Regions from separate parts of the Streptomyces sp. CNQ329 genome, predicted to be linked through region 2. Evidence: riboswitches for the same ligand, from Rfam matches in the RefSeq annotation. Region 2 holds a riboswitch; each other region holds the start of a gene.

Region 1 (3,860 bases), on a different contig from region 2:
CGCGGGTAACCGCTGACGCCCGGTGAAAACCAGCCCCGCGCACCCCGGGTCGGGTGAGACGTTGACGTGGTCATTACACGGAGTCATGATGGGAGCGCTCCCAGCTCCGTGTGTACACGCCCCCACGCCCGATACCCCACCAGGAGACCTCCGGTGAGCCACCCCCCACTTCGCCGCACGCCCGCACTGGCGCTCCTCGTTCTGACCGCCCTTCTGGCGGCCCTTCTCTCGGCGAATACGGGCCACGAGGCCGCGGCGGACGAGCCCGGCACCCGTGCCCAGCCCGTCGTCTACGAGGCCGAGGACGGCCAGCTGAACGGCACCGTCGTCGAGTCCTCCGCGTCCGGCTACTCCGGTACCGGCTACGTCACCGGCTTCGACGCGGCCGAGGACTCCGTCACCCTCACCGTCCCCGACGGCCCGGCCGGGCTCCACGACCTCACGATCCACTACCGCGCCCCGTACGGGCAGAAGGTCGCGTCGCTCCGGCTCAACGGCGAGGGCGCGGGCGACGTCACCCTCGCCGCCACCGACACCTTCAGCACCGTGGCCGCGGGCAGGGTGATGCTGGGGGAGGGCCCCGACACGATCACGATCGTGAACAACTGGGGCTGGTACGAGATCGACGCCGTCAGCCTCAGCCCGAGCGAGCCCCGCCCGCCGCACCAGGTCTCCGGCGTCCCCGTCGACCTGCAGGCCACCCCCGCGGCCCGGGCGCTGCTGAGCTACCTCACCGCGGGCTACGGCGAGCACATCCTCAGCGGCCAGCAGGACACGGCCTCCCTCCGCTGGCTGGAGGAGAACGTCGGCCGCGCTCCGGCCGTGGCCGGGCACGACATGATGGACTACTCGCCCAGCCGGGTCGAGCGCGGCACCACCTCCACCGAGGTCGAAAACGCCCTCGCCTGGGACGAACGCGGCGGCATCACCACGTTCGTCTGGCACTGGAACGCCCCCGCCGGCCTCATCGACGAACCCGGCAAGGAGTGGTGGCGCGGGTTCTACACGGACGCGACGACCTTCGACGTGGCCGCCGCGCTCGCCGACCCCGCGTCCGAGGAGTACGCACTGCTGCTGCGTGACATCGACGCCATCGCGGTGGAGCTGAAGCGGCTGCAGGACGCGGGCGTCCCGGTGCTCTGGCGCCCGCTGCACGAGGCCGAGGGCGGCTGGTTCTGGTGGGGCGCCAAGGGCCCCGAGCCGGCCAAGGAGCTGTGGCGGCTGATGTACGAGCGCATGACCGGCCACCACGGGCTGCACAACCTCATCTGGGTGTGGAACTCCGTCGACCCGGCCTGGTACCCCGGCGACGACGTCGTCGACGTCATCAGCGCCGACACCTACCCCCCGATCGGCGACCACGGCCCCGCCAGCGGCACGTACGACAAGCTCGTCGACCTCGTCGGCGACAGGAAGCTCGTCGCGATGACCGAGACGGGCTCCATTCCCGACCCGGACCTGCTGCGGGCCTACGAGGCGGACTGGAGCTGGTTCACCACCTGGAGCGGCGAGTTCATCGACGACGGCGAGCACAACCCGCTGCCCTTCCTCGAAGAGGTGTACGGGCACGAGTACGTCATCACGCTCGACGAACTGGGCGACTGGCGCTCCCACCCCGGCCCGGAACGGCCGGACCGGGGCAGGTGAGCGGTGACGCCACCGCCGAAGCGGAGAGCGCCGGTGGGAACGCCGGCGCTCCCCGTTTGTCAGTACGGACCGTAGACGTTGTCGATCGACCCGTACCGGTCGGCTGCGTAATTGCAGGCGGCGGTGATGTTGGCGACCGGGTCGAAGCTGTCGGTCGAGGTACCGGGCACGTGGTAAGCCTCGAAGGTGGGAGCGATGACCTGGAGCAGACCCTTGGAAGGCGTGCCCGCCGCGGCATTGGAGTCCCAGTTGTTGATGGCCTGCGGGTCGCCCCCGGACTCGCGGATGATGTTGCGGTGAATACCCTCGTACGTACCGGGGATGCCGTGCTCGGCCATGATGGCCAGCGACTCCCTGATCCAGCCGTCGAGGTTGTCCGGGTAGCTTTCGAGGGACGCCGTGGCCGCCTTGTCTGCCGAGCCGGATTTCGCCGGCTCGGCCTTGCCGCCTATCACGAGTTCAAGGCCCGGGAGGATGAAGTCCGGGTTGCCGCCCACGGCTTCGCGATTGTCTTCGTACAACTTCTGCCAGCCGCCGCGCACGCCTTGCTCGTCGGCAATCTTCGACAGGGAATCTCCGGCGACCACGGCATAGGTGGTCGCCTCCGCCTTGGCGGTACCGGTCGCAGGAGCCTCGGCGCGTACACCGGCCTGGTGAGCGGAGGCCGGGGCGGACCCGGCCGCGGAGGCCGCGGACGCGCCGATCAGCGGGAGGGCGATCGCGACGCCGCTGACACCGGCGAAAGCGACACCACGGCCGGTCAGGCGCAGCTTGGGACGGCGATGCTTACCTCTTGCAGACATGGGTGTTTCTCCTCCTGCGCCTGCGAGGTGAGCTGTCGGGTTCGGGCAGGAGATGCCCGGCCGCACGACGGTGCGACTTCACCCCAAGCCGTTCCGGAATCCGGACCGGCGACTTACCTATGGGTCCCCCGCTCCTGCCGTATGTGGTTAGGGAACGGTTTCCGGATGGCGGCAGGATTCGGCGTCCATCCGACTGGCGCAGACTTAAGCATGTCTTTTCGATTCGGACAAGCCGCGGAACTCGTCCGGTCCATACGAGACCGCCTCCGTGGCCGGAGGAGTGCCGCCGCCGAAGCGGAGAGCACCACAACTCGCGTTCCAGATAAGGAAACTGTGAATTCCGCTGCCGGCGCCCGCGGCGGGGCGTGATTCGCGTCACCGGATGCGGGAGGGTCCGACCGGCAAGGAGGGCATGAAGGGGCGATAAGTGCGAATCAATCAAATAGGGCACAATGTGGCACAGGGGGCATCCGGTAGGTTCGCGACCCGAAGCGGGGCGGCCCGCCGACTCCGCCGCCGAAGCCCGGACGGGCCGGCGGGCTCTTCGGCCAGGAGGGCTGGCGAAGGCGTAACACCGCGGCCCGGGACGGAGGTTGTCAGCACTCCACCACGTTGACCGCGAGGCCGCCGCGGGCCGTCTCCTTGCAGTGCCTCTGCGTCTACACGGCGCTGATGTCGCCGGATCCCACCGGCAAAGGCCGCCGATGCCGGCCGAGGCGCTGGAAGCGCTCCTGAACGCCTTGAAGATCGCCGTCGAAGGACGCCTGGCGGCCGCCAGGCGCTGACCACCCACAACCGCAGATCAGCCGCCTGCTGGACACACCTCGCAGAGGGGAACGGCCAACGGCCCCGGTCGTCGGGCACACAGATCACCGTCGAGTCCACTGTGCTCAGGCCGCGGGAGGAAGGTCGTGCAGGTACTCTCCGCCCGACAGCAGTTCTGTCGGTGCGGCCAGGCCGGTCAGTATGGCGAACGCCGAGCGGAGCAGCACCCGGCCGATGACCGGGTCGATGGCCCCGGCCAGGTGAGCGACACTGGTGCGGAAACTCACCTCGTACGTCACCTCGCTGCCGTGAGGCGACGAGGAGCCCCGGGGGGCGTCGGGAACGACCTTCCAGGCGCCGTTCAGGGCGATGAAGTCTCCTGTGGTCTGCTGGAAGGTGAGACCGCCGGTCTCCATCTTTTCCTGTTGGACCCAGTGGACGGTGGCAGTACGGAAGGCCAGTTGCCAGGAGGTATGTCCTTCGCCGCAGGGCGTGACGGAGAGGACGTCCGGGGCATGGGTGGGGAAATCCTCGTGGTCGCCGAGGCGTTGCAGTAGCGTGACCGGGGCACAACTGGTGCGTGCACGCAGGATGCGGACTGTCATGGGGCCTCTGTTCTCTCTGCTGGTTCTGCGGTTGTTCCGG
Region 2 (3,860 bases):
CGACGGCGCCGAGCACCGGCGGCTGCGCGCCAAGACGGCGCAGGCCATCACCCCGCGGCGGCTCGACGCGCTGCGGCCGGTGGTCGAGCGGGTGACGGCCGAGCTGCTGGACGCCCTGGCGTCCGCGGCGGCCGAAGGCGACGGGGTCGTCGACCTCAAGGAGGTCTTCGCGCAGCCGCTGCCGATGCGGGTGGTGTGCGCGCTCATGGGCGTCGCGGAATCGGAGATACCGCGGCAGATGCGGCTGTGGAAGGCGTTCTTCTCCATGCTCACGCCGCAGGACGAGCGGCTTGCGGTGATGGCGGAGCTGGACCGCGTGTTCACGGAGATGGTGCGGCAGAAGACCGCGGCCCCCGCCGACGACCTCACCAGCGCACTGATCTTCGCCGACGAGGGCGGTGAGCCGCTGACCGAGGAAGAGGTCGTCGGCAACCTGAAGTCGATGATCGCCGCCGGGCACGAGACCACGATCACGCTCCTGCTCACCACCGTGCGCGGGCTGCTCAGCCACCCCGAGCAGCTCGCCATGGTCCGCGAGGGCACGGTGACGTGGGAGACGGCGATCGAGGAGGCGCTGCGCTACGACCCGCCCGTGACCCACCTGCTGATGCGGTTCGCGACGGAGGACATCGAGATCGCCGGCACGGTGATCGAGAAGGGCGAGGGCGTCGTCATCTCCTACCGCGCGATCGGGCGCGACGCCGGGCACCACGGGGCGGACGTGGACGCCTTCGACGTGACCCGGCCGACGCCGATCCGCCACATGACCTTCGGCCACGGGCCGCACATCTGCCCCGGCGCGGCCCTGTCGCGGCTGGAGGCGGCGGTGGCGCTGCCGGCGCTCTTCGCCCGCTTCCCCGAGCTGCGGCCGGCGGTGCCGGTGGGGGAGATCCGGAACCTGCCGGTGCTGACGCAGAACGACCTGGAGTCCTTCCCGGTACGGCTCTCCTGACGGCGGGGGCGGCTGAGGCGCGCCCCCGCCCGGCCCGTACCCCGTACTCCGTACCCCCGTTCGGGACGTTTTCGAGTGCGCCATCGCTGCCCTCGCGCGGACACGCTCCGTAGCGGAACAGCGCCCCTCCGCATAACAACTGATGCACGATCAGCTAACGACCGGACTTCTTCCCGTGTTACCGAGGCGTCAACTTGTCCGTTTCCGCTGGTACATGCCCGGATCGTCCGCGGTAAAGCACAACTGAATAACGGGAACGACTTGGAATCGAACGCCGTCGTCCGCTAGCGTGCGGTAACGCAGCGCGGTCGTCACTGCCGCCGCAAGAGGCGGCACCGTGCGCCGTCGCCGAATCCCGAACGCGAAACAACTGCAGCAACGGCAACACCTAGGGAACCGGGGAACCACCACCTTGGGGTGAATCGGGCCAACCTCCGCCAGGAGGCGGCCTGTAGGAGACCTTCCTGCTCCGAACCCGTCAGCTAACCCGGTAGGCGAGAAGGAAGGAAAGGAGTACGCCTTCGTGGCGTCCTACAGGCCTGGGCCTGGCTACGGCCATGGCTATGACGAGTACGGCTACGACGGTTATGCGTCCGGCGGTCACGCCCCCGAGGGGTATGCGCCCGCCGACTACGCCGTCGAAGAGCCGGTCCCGGTCGATGAAGTCTTTCCCGAGGACGACCTTCCGTCCCGCGGCCGTCGGCGCCTGGCAAAGCAGCGCGGCGGCAGCATGGCCCGCAGCGGCGCCGTACTCGGCGTCGGCGTCTTCGCCGCCGTCGGCGCGGGCAGCATGGCCACGGCGCAGGAGAAGCCGCCGGTCGCGATATCCATGCCCGACCAGGTGAACGCCGTCGCGAGCGAGATCAGCGCGCAGCTCCCGGACGCGGAGAGCCTGCCGGGCGTCGGCGACCTGATGCCGAGCGAGGAGCCCGCCTCCGACTCGGTCGTCACCACGGCACCGCTCACCCAGGTCAGCTACGCCGGCGACGCCGGGGCCGACACCGCGACCCAGTCCGCCGACTCCGGCGAGGCCCTGCGGGCACGCATCCTGCAGCAGGCCGACCAGCAGCAGGCGGAGGCCGACGCCTCTGCCCGCGCCGCCGCCGAGGCCGAGGCCGCCAAGCAGGCGGCCGAGGAGGCCGCCGAGGCGAAGGCCGAGGAAGAGGAGCGCCAGCGCAAGCTGGAGGAGGAGCGCCGCCGCAAGGCGGAGGAGGAGGCCCGCCGCAAGGCGGAGGCAGAGCGCCTCGCCAAGCTCGCCGCCAGCTACGTCGCCCCGCTTTCCAACTACACGCTCACCTCCAGCTTCGGCGAGTCCGGCGACATGTGGGCCGCGGGCCACACGGGCCAGGACTTCGCCGCCTCCACCGGCACCCCGGTCAAGGCCGTACACGGCGGCACGATCACCGAGGCCGGCTGGGCCGGCTCGTACGGCTACCGCATCGTCCTCACGCTCGAAGACGGCACCGAAATCTGGTACTGCCACCTGTCCTCCATCATCCAGTCCTCCGGCGAGGTCACGACCGCCGACGTCATCGGGCGCGTAGGCGCCACGGGCAACGTCACCGGCCCGCACCTGCACCTGGAGGTACGACCCGGCGGCGGGGACGCAGTGGACCCCCTCGCCTGGCTGCGCAACAACGGCGCCCCGGTCTGACCGACGCGGCGGGCCCGGCGCCCCGGCCCTGATGGCCGGGACCCGGACCTGCCCGCACGGAAGACCGCAAGCCCCCATATACCTCTCTCCCACGTCTCTGGCGTGTCCGTACGCACCTTCCCCCCGTGGCGTCCGGATGCGCACCGAGACCGCCGGCGGCCCTGGTGGCCGACCCCCCGACACCAGGGCCGTCGGCCTTTTCCCGGGACCTACTCCCCGGGCCCGCAGAGACAGAACGGATGCCCGGCCGGATCGGCGAACACCGGACACGTGCCACCGACGTCGGAAAGCGGCGTGGCCCCGAGCCGCAGCGCCAGCTCACTCGCGGCCACGGAATCGTCGACGCCGAAGCAGATGTGCATCTGCTGGGGATACCTACGCTCGAAGTCGGGCCAGAGCGGCGGCCGGTAGCCGTCGACTACCTCGAATGCCAGCCGTGGAAAGCTGTCTTCGTCCTTGGCGATCACCATCCAGTCCTCACGAATGATCCGCATGCCGAGAAGCTGCGTGTAGAAGTCGGCAAGCTCGCGGGCGTCGGCGCAGTCCAGCACGATGTTCCTGACGTAGGCGTTCATGGCGGCAACCCTGCCACGCCCCCCTGAGACCGTCATGAGAAGCCACCCGGTGAACCGCACCCCCCAGCGCACCCGCCACACCGGCCCACGGGAAGGAAACGCTCAACCCCGGTTCACGGGTGCCGGCGGCCGGTGAACATGCCGTGGAGACCGAACGGCACCGCGTGCGGTACCTCCGCCCGTGCCAACTCGGCGTATGTTCTGGCGTCCAGCACCAGCAGGAACGAGGTGCCCGCCGCCGCGTCAAGGACCACGGACAGCACCACCCCGTCATCCTCACCGGCGGCGTCCGGCGCGGCCGTCGGCGCCCCCACGAAGACCGGCTCGCCGGGATAGCAGCCCTCCTCCGACCAGGTCAGCGTGTCACCGGTGGTCACATCGAGCTTCACGAGCTGGTCGATGAAGTGGGCACTGCTGCGGTCCCGCGCGCCCACGCCGTACGCGTACCGGTAGGGGGAGCCATTGTGTCGCGCGTAGGAGATGCGCGGCAGTTCGAGGCTCTCCTCCGACAGCCGCTGCACGCCGACACTCCCACCGCCGGCGCTGTCGCCGTTGCCCTTGCCGACAGGGATCCGGTAGCGGGTGGGCAGCGCCGACGGGATGCCGCCGCCCGCGTGCAGCCGGTCCAGATACAGCGCGTCGATGATCGAGGCATCGTCGTACGAGCAGATGTCGAGCA
Region 3 (3,860 bases), on a different contig from region 2:
GGTCGCGCTGAAGGTTCCGTACGTGCAGGTGCTGCTGCAGGCGTACGGCATCGACCGGGAGGAGATCGACGCCTTCGTCACGCTGACCGAGGAGGCCAACGAACCCGGCTGGTGGCAGCGTTTCCACGACATCCTGCCCGACTGGTTCAGCATGTACGTGAGCCTGGAGGGCGCGGCGTCGCTCATCAGGTCCTACGAGCCGCACTTCGTGCCCGGTCTGATGCAGACCGAGGACTACGCGCGGCACGTGCTGCAGGTCGGCTCCCTCGGCCGCGTCACGCCCGAGGACATCGAGCGGCACGTCGCCCTGCGCATGGAGCGTCAGGAGCTGCTCACCCGCGAGGACGCGCCCCGCTTCTGGGCGGTCGTCGACGAAACGGTCCTGCGCCGCCCGGTGGGCGACCGCACGGTGATGCGCGCGCAGGTCGACCGGCTCCTCGACCTCTCGTCGCTGCCCAACGTCACGCTCCAGATGGCGGAGTTCCGCAGCGGGCACCACCCGGGCACGTACAGCCCCTTCGTCCTCTTCCGGTTCGCCATGCCGGAGCTGCCGGACATGATCTACACCGAGTACCTCACCGGCGCCGTCTACCTCGACGGCCGGCACGAGGTGGCCACACACCTCGCCGCCCTGGACCACATGGCGGCCCAGGCGGCGACGGCACCACGCACGAAGGACGTCCTCCGGGACTTCCGCAAGGAGCTGTGAATGGAACGCATCTACAACGGCATGCCGGCCGAGGACCTCGGCACCGAGGGCTGGCACAAGCCGTGGAGCGGCGGCAACGGCGGCAACTGCGTCGAGGCCATGAAACTCAAGGACGGCCGGATAGCGGTACGGCACTCGGCCCACCCCGACGGCCCCGCCCTCATCTACACCCCCGGTGAGATGGACGCCTTCATCGAGGGCGCCAAGGCGGGCGCAGCGGACTTCCTGCTCTCGCGGAGCTCGGCGTGACCGCGCCCGGCGCCGTGCCCGCACACCGACTGCGGTGCCACCCGGTCCACTCGCCGTCCGGGCCGGACGGCGAGCCCATCCCGGCGAACGGGGGTGTGGCCCGCATGCGCTGACGTGGGCCACCGGCCGGGAGCACAGTGAGGGAGGGGACACCCCGGGGGGGTCCCCTCCCTCGGCGTTCGCGGGCCGCTCCCGCGCAAAGCCGCTGCGCGGCCCGGCACATGAAATTCCAGGAATCATGAACCGTGGGTGTACGCGGCGCTGCCTTCCGCGACGTATCGGCGTACGGTATGCCCCCGATGGCTCTCATCAGCCACCCGGGGAGGCCCACGATGAGCGCATCTCCACCCCCGTCCCCACGCGCCGCCACGACGGGCACGGCGCGGGCGGTCCGTGTCGGGGTGCTGCTCCCCAGGCTGCCGGAGGAGCCCGCCGACTGGCTCGCGGAGTGCGCGGCGTACGACTCCGCCGGCGCCGACGCACTGTGGCTGGACGGCGGTCCGGACCCGGCACACGACGTGCTCGCGCTCGCCGCCGCCCTGGCCACCGCCACGAGCCGGGCGAGGCTCGTCGTCGCGCTGCCCGACAGCGTCCCGCAGGCCGCCCTGCTGGCCCGGGCGCTGGCCACCGTCGTGCTGCTCAGCAGCGGCCGGCTCGCGCTCGCCGCCGGCTCCCGGCGGTGCGCCGAACTCGTCGCCGTGGCCCCGACGGTGCCCGCCTTCCGCCGGCTCGCGCCCGCCGGTCCCGGGTACGAGGAGCCGGGCGCCGGGCGGTGGACCCCGGTGACGGCGCCGGCCGACCCCGACGCCTGGCAGGCCGCGCTCGCCGCCGCCGCGGAGCGCGGGGTGCACGGCCTCGTCGTACCGGCCGGGCAGCCTCTTCTGGAGGCGCTGCACCGGGAATGCACGGGTAACCGTCCCACGCGCCCCAGCCGTCCCAGGCGTGCACGCGCCGCCACGGAACGTCAGACTACGCGTGGATCCTCGTGATCCGCTTGTGATCTGACGTTCGATCTCCTAGTGTCCGTGACGTTCGCAGACGCGAGCGCCGCGCTCCGGTACGCCGAATCCTGCCCGTCGGAGCCCGGAACCGTCGTCCCCACCGCCGTTCGGGCAGGAGCGGGGGAACCACTTCTCCGTCGGCCGGAGGCACGGTGGCAGGACCGCACCGGACTCCCCGACTCGGGGTGAAGCCGCACCGCACGACGCGGCCGGGCAACTCCAGCCCGAACCCGACAGCTCACTTCGCAGGCGTCGGAGAAAGAGCGAGCCACCATGGCCGGAACCGGCACCCGGCGCGCGCCCAAGTCGCGCTCCACCCGCCGCTACGCCGCCGCCGCGGGAGTGGGCATAGCCCTGCCCGTCGCCGGCAGTCTCGCGGCGACCGCCGCGCACGCCTACACGGTCGAGAAGGGCGACACCCTCTCGGAGATCGCCGAGGACAACGGCTTCGGGCCCGACTGGCAGAAGTTGTACGAGGCCAACAAGGAAGCCATCGGGGACAATCCCCACCTGATCCTCCCGGGCCAGGAGCTGGACCTGGGCGGGGACAAGGCGGAGAGCAAGCCCGCCGAGGCCGACCGGACGGCCGCCAAGAGCGAGAAGAAGCAGCAGCGTTACCTCCAGCACACCGTCGGCGCCGGCGACACGCTGGCCAAGATCGCCGCGGAGTACGACGTGCCCGGCGGCTGGCAGCGGGTGTACGTCGACAACGAGAAGGCCATCGGTGACAACCCGGCCGCACTGAAGGTCGGCACCGAGCTGCGGGTCGACACCCAGGGCGGCAAGGTCGGCAAGTCCATCGATCCGAACGGCTCGTCGTCCGCCGGGAGTTCCGGGGGCGCCACCGAGGCGTCGCAGGCGAGTGTCCCGACCACCGAGTCCGGCATCCAGGCGGCGGCGCGGGAGATCGTACCCGCGGACCAGTTCACCTGCTTCAGCAACATCGTGGAGCGGGAGAGCGGCTGGGACCACACCGCGACCAACCCCAGCTCCGGCGCGTACGGTCTGATGCAGGCACTGCCGGGCGACAAGATGGCCTCGGCCGGTGCCGACTGGCGCACCAACCCGGTCACCCAGATCAAGTGGGGCCTGGACTACATGAACGACCGCTACGGCAGCCCGTGCGGCGCCTGGGAGTTCTGGCAGGCCAACAACTGGTACTGACGCCCGGGGCCCCGGGCCCGCGGTGAGTCTCCTGCCGCCCCGTCGCGCGGATCCCACCGTGCGGCGGGGCGCACCCGTGGACGGACCCGGTGTACGGGCTACGCCCCGGCCGCCCGCTCCGTCGCCGACCGCTCGGGCGACGGCGGGGGTTCGGTCGCGGGTGCCGCGGACAGCTCGGCCAGGTCCCGCGCCGCCTGGGCGAGGAGCCGGTGCATCGCCGACTCCGCGGCGTCGGGGTCCCCGGCGCGTATCGCCTCCAGCACGGCGCGGTGACCCGGCACGGGATCCTGCGGGTGGTGTCCGGGGCCGTGCACCAGGCGGTCGCGAGCGGCCAGTCCGCTGGTGATGACCAGATCCATGCGCTCCAGCAGCTCGTTGTGCGAGGCGGCCAGCAGGGCGCGGTGGAACGCGAGGTCCGCCGCGACGGCGCCGGCCGCCGCGTCCCGCGCGCCGGCCATCGCGGCGAGCGCCGCGTCCAGGGCGGTCAGGTCCGCCGCGGTGCGGCGCACCGCGGCGAGCCTCACCGCCGCCGGCTCGACGATGCCGCGCACCTCGTCCAGGTCGCGCAGCAGCGGGGAGGCGGCCCGCGCGGCGGCGCCCTCGCCCTGCTGCCGGCCCGCGGTCTCGAAGCGCCAGCGCAGCACGTCGGCGTCGAGGAGATGCCAGTCGGCGCGCGGCCGGACGAACGTGCCGCGCTTCTGCCGGGCATCGACGAGTCCCTTGGCCGCCAGCACCTT
Region 4 (3,860 bases), on a different contig from region 2:
GGCCGCGGACGGCGTACGGCGCGGCCCCCCGTTCCGCCGGAAACGGAGGGCCGCGCCATACGGGGGATCCTCAGACGGTGACGCCGTTGTCGCGCAGGTACGCGACCGGGTCGATGTCCGAACCGTAGTCCGGGCTGGTGCGCACCTCGAAGTGCAGGTGCGGCCCGGTGGAGTTGCCGGTGGAGCCGGACAGGCCGATCTGCTCGCCGGCGCCCACGCTCTGGCCCACGCTCACCGAGGTGGACGACAGGTGGGCGTACTGGCTGTAGTGGCCGTCGTCGTGCTTGATCACGACGGCGATGCCGTACGCGCCGCCGTCGGCGCCGTTGCCCGCCTTGACGACGGTGCCGGAGGAGACGGCCTTGACCGGGGTGCCGGAGCCGGCGGAGAAGTCGACACCGGTGTGGTAACCGCTGGACCACGAGCCGCCCGCGGCCCGGTACGCGGTGGACAGGCCGGCGTCGACCGGGGCGGAGAACCCGCCCGCCGGAGCGGCCTCGGCGGGCTGCTCCTCCGCCTGCTGCTCCTCGGCCGCCGGCTCGTCCTGCTGCGTCGCGGACTGCTCGGCCGGCGCCTCCGGCTCCTCCAGGGTGACCTCTTCGCCACCGTCGAACTCGTACTTCTGACCGGGGAAGATCAGGTCCGGGTCGTCGCCGATGACGTCCTTGTTGCCCTCGTAGATCGACTGCCAGCCGCCCGCGATGCCGTGCTTGCGGGCGATGTCCCACAGGGTGTCGCCGGAGACGACGGTGTAGTCGCCGGGGTTCTCGTACTTCTTCTCCGGCTTCTTCTCCGGTGTCCGCTCCTGCTTCGGGGCCTCGTCCTTCGCGGGCTGCGTCTCGGGCCCGCTCTCCTGCCGGGCCTCCTCGCCGCCGCCGGTGGAGAGGTCCGGGGCGGGGCCGCCCTGGGTGAGCCCGGCCTGGACGGAGCAGACCGGCCAGGCGCCGGGGCCCTGCGAGGCGAGCACCTTCTCGGCGATCTCGATCTGCTGCTCCTTGGTGGCCTGGTCGGCGCGCGGCGCGTACTGGGTGCCGCCGTAGCCCTCCCAGGTGCTCTGCACGAACTGCAGGCCGCCGTAGAAGCCGTTACCGGTGTTGATGCTCCAGTCGCCGCCGCTCTCGCACTGGGCCACGCGGTCCCAGGTGTCGACGGAGGCGGCCTGGGCGTGGCCGCCGGCGATGAGCGGAAGGGCGACGCCGGCGCTGCCGGCGGAGACGATGAGGGCCCTGCGGCCCCGGGCTATCCGGCCCAGGCGACGGTGACGTCCGCGTGCGGACATGGACATGCTCCTCTCCGACGCCTGCGAGGTGAGCTGTCGGGTTCGAGCTGGAGATGCCCGGCCATGCGGAGCATGGCTTCACCCCAAGCCGTCCCATGCCTGCGCACGTTCCGGCACTTACCTGGGTCCCCCGCTCCTGCCGTGAAAGCTGAAGTGCCTGCCCGTCGCCGCCGACAGGATTCGGCGTTACGGCGACGAGGTACCCGCATCGGTGGAGCGAGCACGGCGAGCACCGTAAACACACAGCCGAAAACAGAACAAGCTGTGAAACGTCATCAAGGCCGTTCCCCACGTCACATCGGAATCAGCCCGACAATCGCCGCATCCGGCGCCGCTCCTCAATTACCCCTTGCCGGTGGAGACTTGTCGATAGCAGAGGAGTCGGACACATGGCCCCATGAGAGGAGAATTCTGTGAGTGACATACGTCACTTTGCTCACTCCGGGGCACCCGGAGGACCGTCGAGCTGTTCGATGGTGGCGATCGACGGGCCGCGCCGCGCCGCCACTTCGCGCGCCGCCGCCTCGGCGTCGCGCAACACCCGCAGCGCGTTGCCCCACAACAGCCTGGCCAGGTCTTCTTCCGACCAGCCCCGGTGCAGCAGCTCGGCGACGAGATGCGGATAACCGGCCACGTCGGCGAGGTCGGCGGGGGTGAACGGCGTGCCGTCGAAGTCGCCGCCGATACCGATATGTTCGATTCCAGCCACTTCACGCATATGATCCAGATGATCCGCCACGGTCGCGGCCGTCGCCTCCGGCCGCGGATTCGCCTCCTCGAACGCACGCCGCACACGGACCGCTTCGTCGTCCGCGCCGAACGGGTCCAGGCCCCGGGCCCGCATGTGCTCGTCCGCCTCCGAGGTCCACTCCACGGCGGCGGGCAGGACGAACTTCGGCACGAACGTGGCCATCGCCACACCGCCGTTGCCGGGAAGCATGGCCAGCACATCATCGGGAATGTTGCGCGGGTGGTCACACAGGGCACGCGCGGACGAATGGGAGAAAACCACCGGCGCCTCCGTGACGCGCAGCGCGTGCCGCATGGTGGCCGGAGCGACGTGGGAGAGATCGACGAGCATGCCGACCCGGTTCATCTCGCGCACCACCTCCTCGCCGAACGCGGTGAGCCCGCCGTGCCGCGGCTCGTCGGTGGCGGAGTCGGCCCAGTCGGTGTTGTCGTTGTGCGTGAGCGTCATGTACCGCACGCCGAGACGGTGCAGGGCGCGCAGGGTGGCCAGTGAGTTGGCGATGGAGTGCCCACCCTCGGCCCCCATCAGCGAGGCGATCCGCCCGTCGGCCCGCGCCGCCTCCACCTCGTCGGCGGTCACGGCGAGCCGCAGCTCACCCGGGTAGCGGTCGACGAGCTGCCGCACCACGTCGATCTGCTCCAGACACGCGCTCACGGCAGCGTCCCCGGCCAGCTCCGTACTCACGTACACGGACCAGAACTGCGCCCCCACCCCGCCGGCCCGCAGCCGCGGGATGTCGGTGTGCAGCCGCCCGCTCTGGTCGACGGCGATGTCGCGCCGGTCGATGTCGTACGTCACCTGCTCGCGCAGGGCCCAGGGAAGGTCGTTGTGCCCGTCGACGACGGGGTGTGCACGCAGCACGTCGCGCGCACGCGCGAGCAGTTCGCCGGTCATGGGTCGTCCTCCCTGCGCGGATAGCGTGAGGTACACGCTATCCGCGCAGGCCGACCCACCCGCACCCAGGTCGGCGCGGCTCCCCCTCCGGACCAGAGTCCTCTGGACCAATCTCCGAAGGTGCCGAAGCGCCACCGCACGAATGACATGTGTCATAATGATAGAGTCCAATTGACCAGTCTCGGACAGCTAGGCGCGATCAGCCTCCGGCTGACAGCTACCATACCTACGCTTCATGTCACCCGAGGAGCAACATGTCCCAGGCAGCGGACCCCAGCCTCAATCGCCGCAAGCTACGCCAGGAGCTGCGCAGGGCGCGCGGCAAGGCCGGGCTGACGCAGCGCCAGGCCGCTGACGAGCTCGACTGGTCCCTGTCCAAGGTGATCCGCATCGAGATGGCCACGGTCAGCGTGTCGGTCACTGATCTCAGGGCGATGCTGCACCTCTACGGTGTCGACGACCCTGAGCTGGTGGCCGAGATGGAGGAGGCTGCCCGGGGGAGTAAGGGGGCGAGTTGGTGGGCGCGGTACAGCGAGCTGGTCTCGCCGCAGTTCGCCAAGTACCTCGGCTACGAGAGCGCCGCGGAGTCGATCCGTACGTACCACCCGATCGTCGTCCCCGGTGCGCTGCAGACCCAGGACTACGCCATGGCGCTGCTGGCACCGCGTGTCGAGGAGAGCCGGGCGCGCAAGGTCGTGGACTTGCGCATGGCACGTCAGGAGCGGACGTTCGACGGCGACACCGGTCCCGAGTCGTCCTTCGTCCTCGACGAGGCGGCCCTGCGCCGGCAGATCGGCACTCCGGCCGTGATGCGCGGTCAGCTCGATCACCTCATCCGGATGAGCGCGGAGCCGAAGGTGACCATCCGGGTGCTGCCCCTGACCGCCGGCGCGCACTACAGCACGCTCGGTAGCTTCGTTCTGCTCAGCCTCGGCG

What was found. A riboswitch is a leader RNA that binds a small molecule or an ion and turns the genes downstream of it on or off. The one in region 2 is predicted to bind cyclic di-AMP.
Region 1: another riboswitch for cyclic di-AMP. It lies ahead of I003_RS0113890 (LysM peptidoglycan-binding domain-containing protein); the one in region 2 lies ahead of I003_RS0125675 (peptidoglycan DD-metalloendopeptidase family protein).
Region 3: another riboswitch for cyclic di-AMP. It lies ahead of I003_RS0100660 (aggregation-promoting factor C-terminal-like domain-containing protein); the one in region 2 lies ahead of I003_RS0125675 (peptidoglycan DD-metalloendopeptidase family protein).
Region 4: another riboswitch for cyclic di-AMP. It lies ahead of I003_RS0123695 (transglycosylase family protein); the one in region 2 lies ahead of I003_RS0125675 (peptidoglycan DD-metalloendopeptidase family protein).

The regions. Positions count from the first base shown of each region.
Region 1 is NZ_AXVU01000017.1:103,416-107,275, reverse strand. It holds gene I003_RS0113895 (glycosyl hydrolase) at 154-1,647, shown strand; gene I003_RS0113890 (LysM peptidoglycan-binding domain-containing protein) at 1,707-2,450, opposite strand; cyclic di-AMP (ydaO/yuaA leader) riboswitch at 2,454-2,614, opposite strand; gene I003_RS34810 (SRPBCC family protein) at 3,341-3,820, opposite strand.
Region 2 is NZ_AXVU01000050.1:25,222-29,081, reverse strand. It holds gene I003_RS0125680 (cytochrome P450) at 1-952, shown strand, start outside; cyclic di-AMP (ydaO/yuaA leader) riboswitch at 1,322-1,464, shown strand; gene I003_RS0125675 (peptidoglycan DD-metalloendopeptidase family protein) at 1,476-2,606, shown strand; gene I003_RS0125670 (VOC family protein) at 2,816-3,181, opposite strand; gene I003_RS0125665 (carotenoid oxygenase family protein) at 3,295-3,860, opposite strand, start outside.
Region 3 is NZ_AXVU01000001.1:135,600-139,459, reverse strand. It holds gene I003_RS0100675 (Scr1 family TA system antitoxin-like transcriptional regulator) at 1-709, shown strand, start outside; gene I003_RS0100670 (DUF397 domain-containing protein) at 710-958, shown strand; gene I003_RS0100665 (LLM class flavin-dependent oxidoreductase) at 1,291-1,947, shown strand; cyclic di-AMP (ydaO/yuaA leader) riboswitch at 2,051-2,226, shown strand; gene I003_RS0100660 (aggregation-promoting factor C-terminal-like domain-containing protein) at 2,233-3,123, shown strand; gene I003_RS0100655 (FCD domain-containing protein) at 3,222-3,860, opposite strand, start outside.
Region 4 is NZ_AXVU01000040.1:56,079-59,938, reverse strand. It holds gene I003_RS0123695 (transglycosylase family protein) at 71-1,279, opposite strand; cyclic di-AMP (ydaO/yuaA leader) riboswitch at 1,283-1,475, opposite strand; gene I003_RS0123690 (dipeptidase) at 1,716-2,924, opposite strand; gene I003_RS0123685 (Scr1 family TA system antitoxin-like transcriptional regulator) at 3,179-3,860, shown strand, end outside.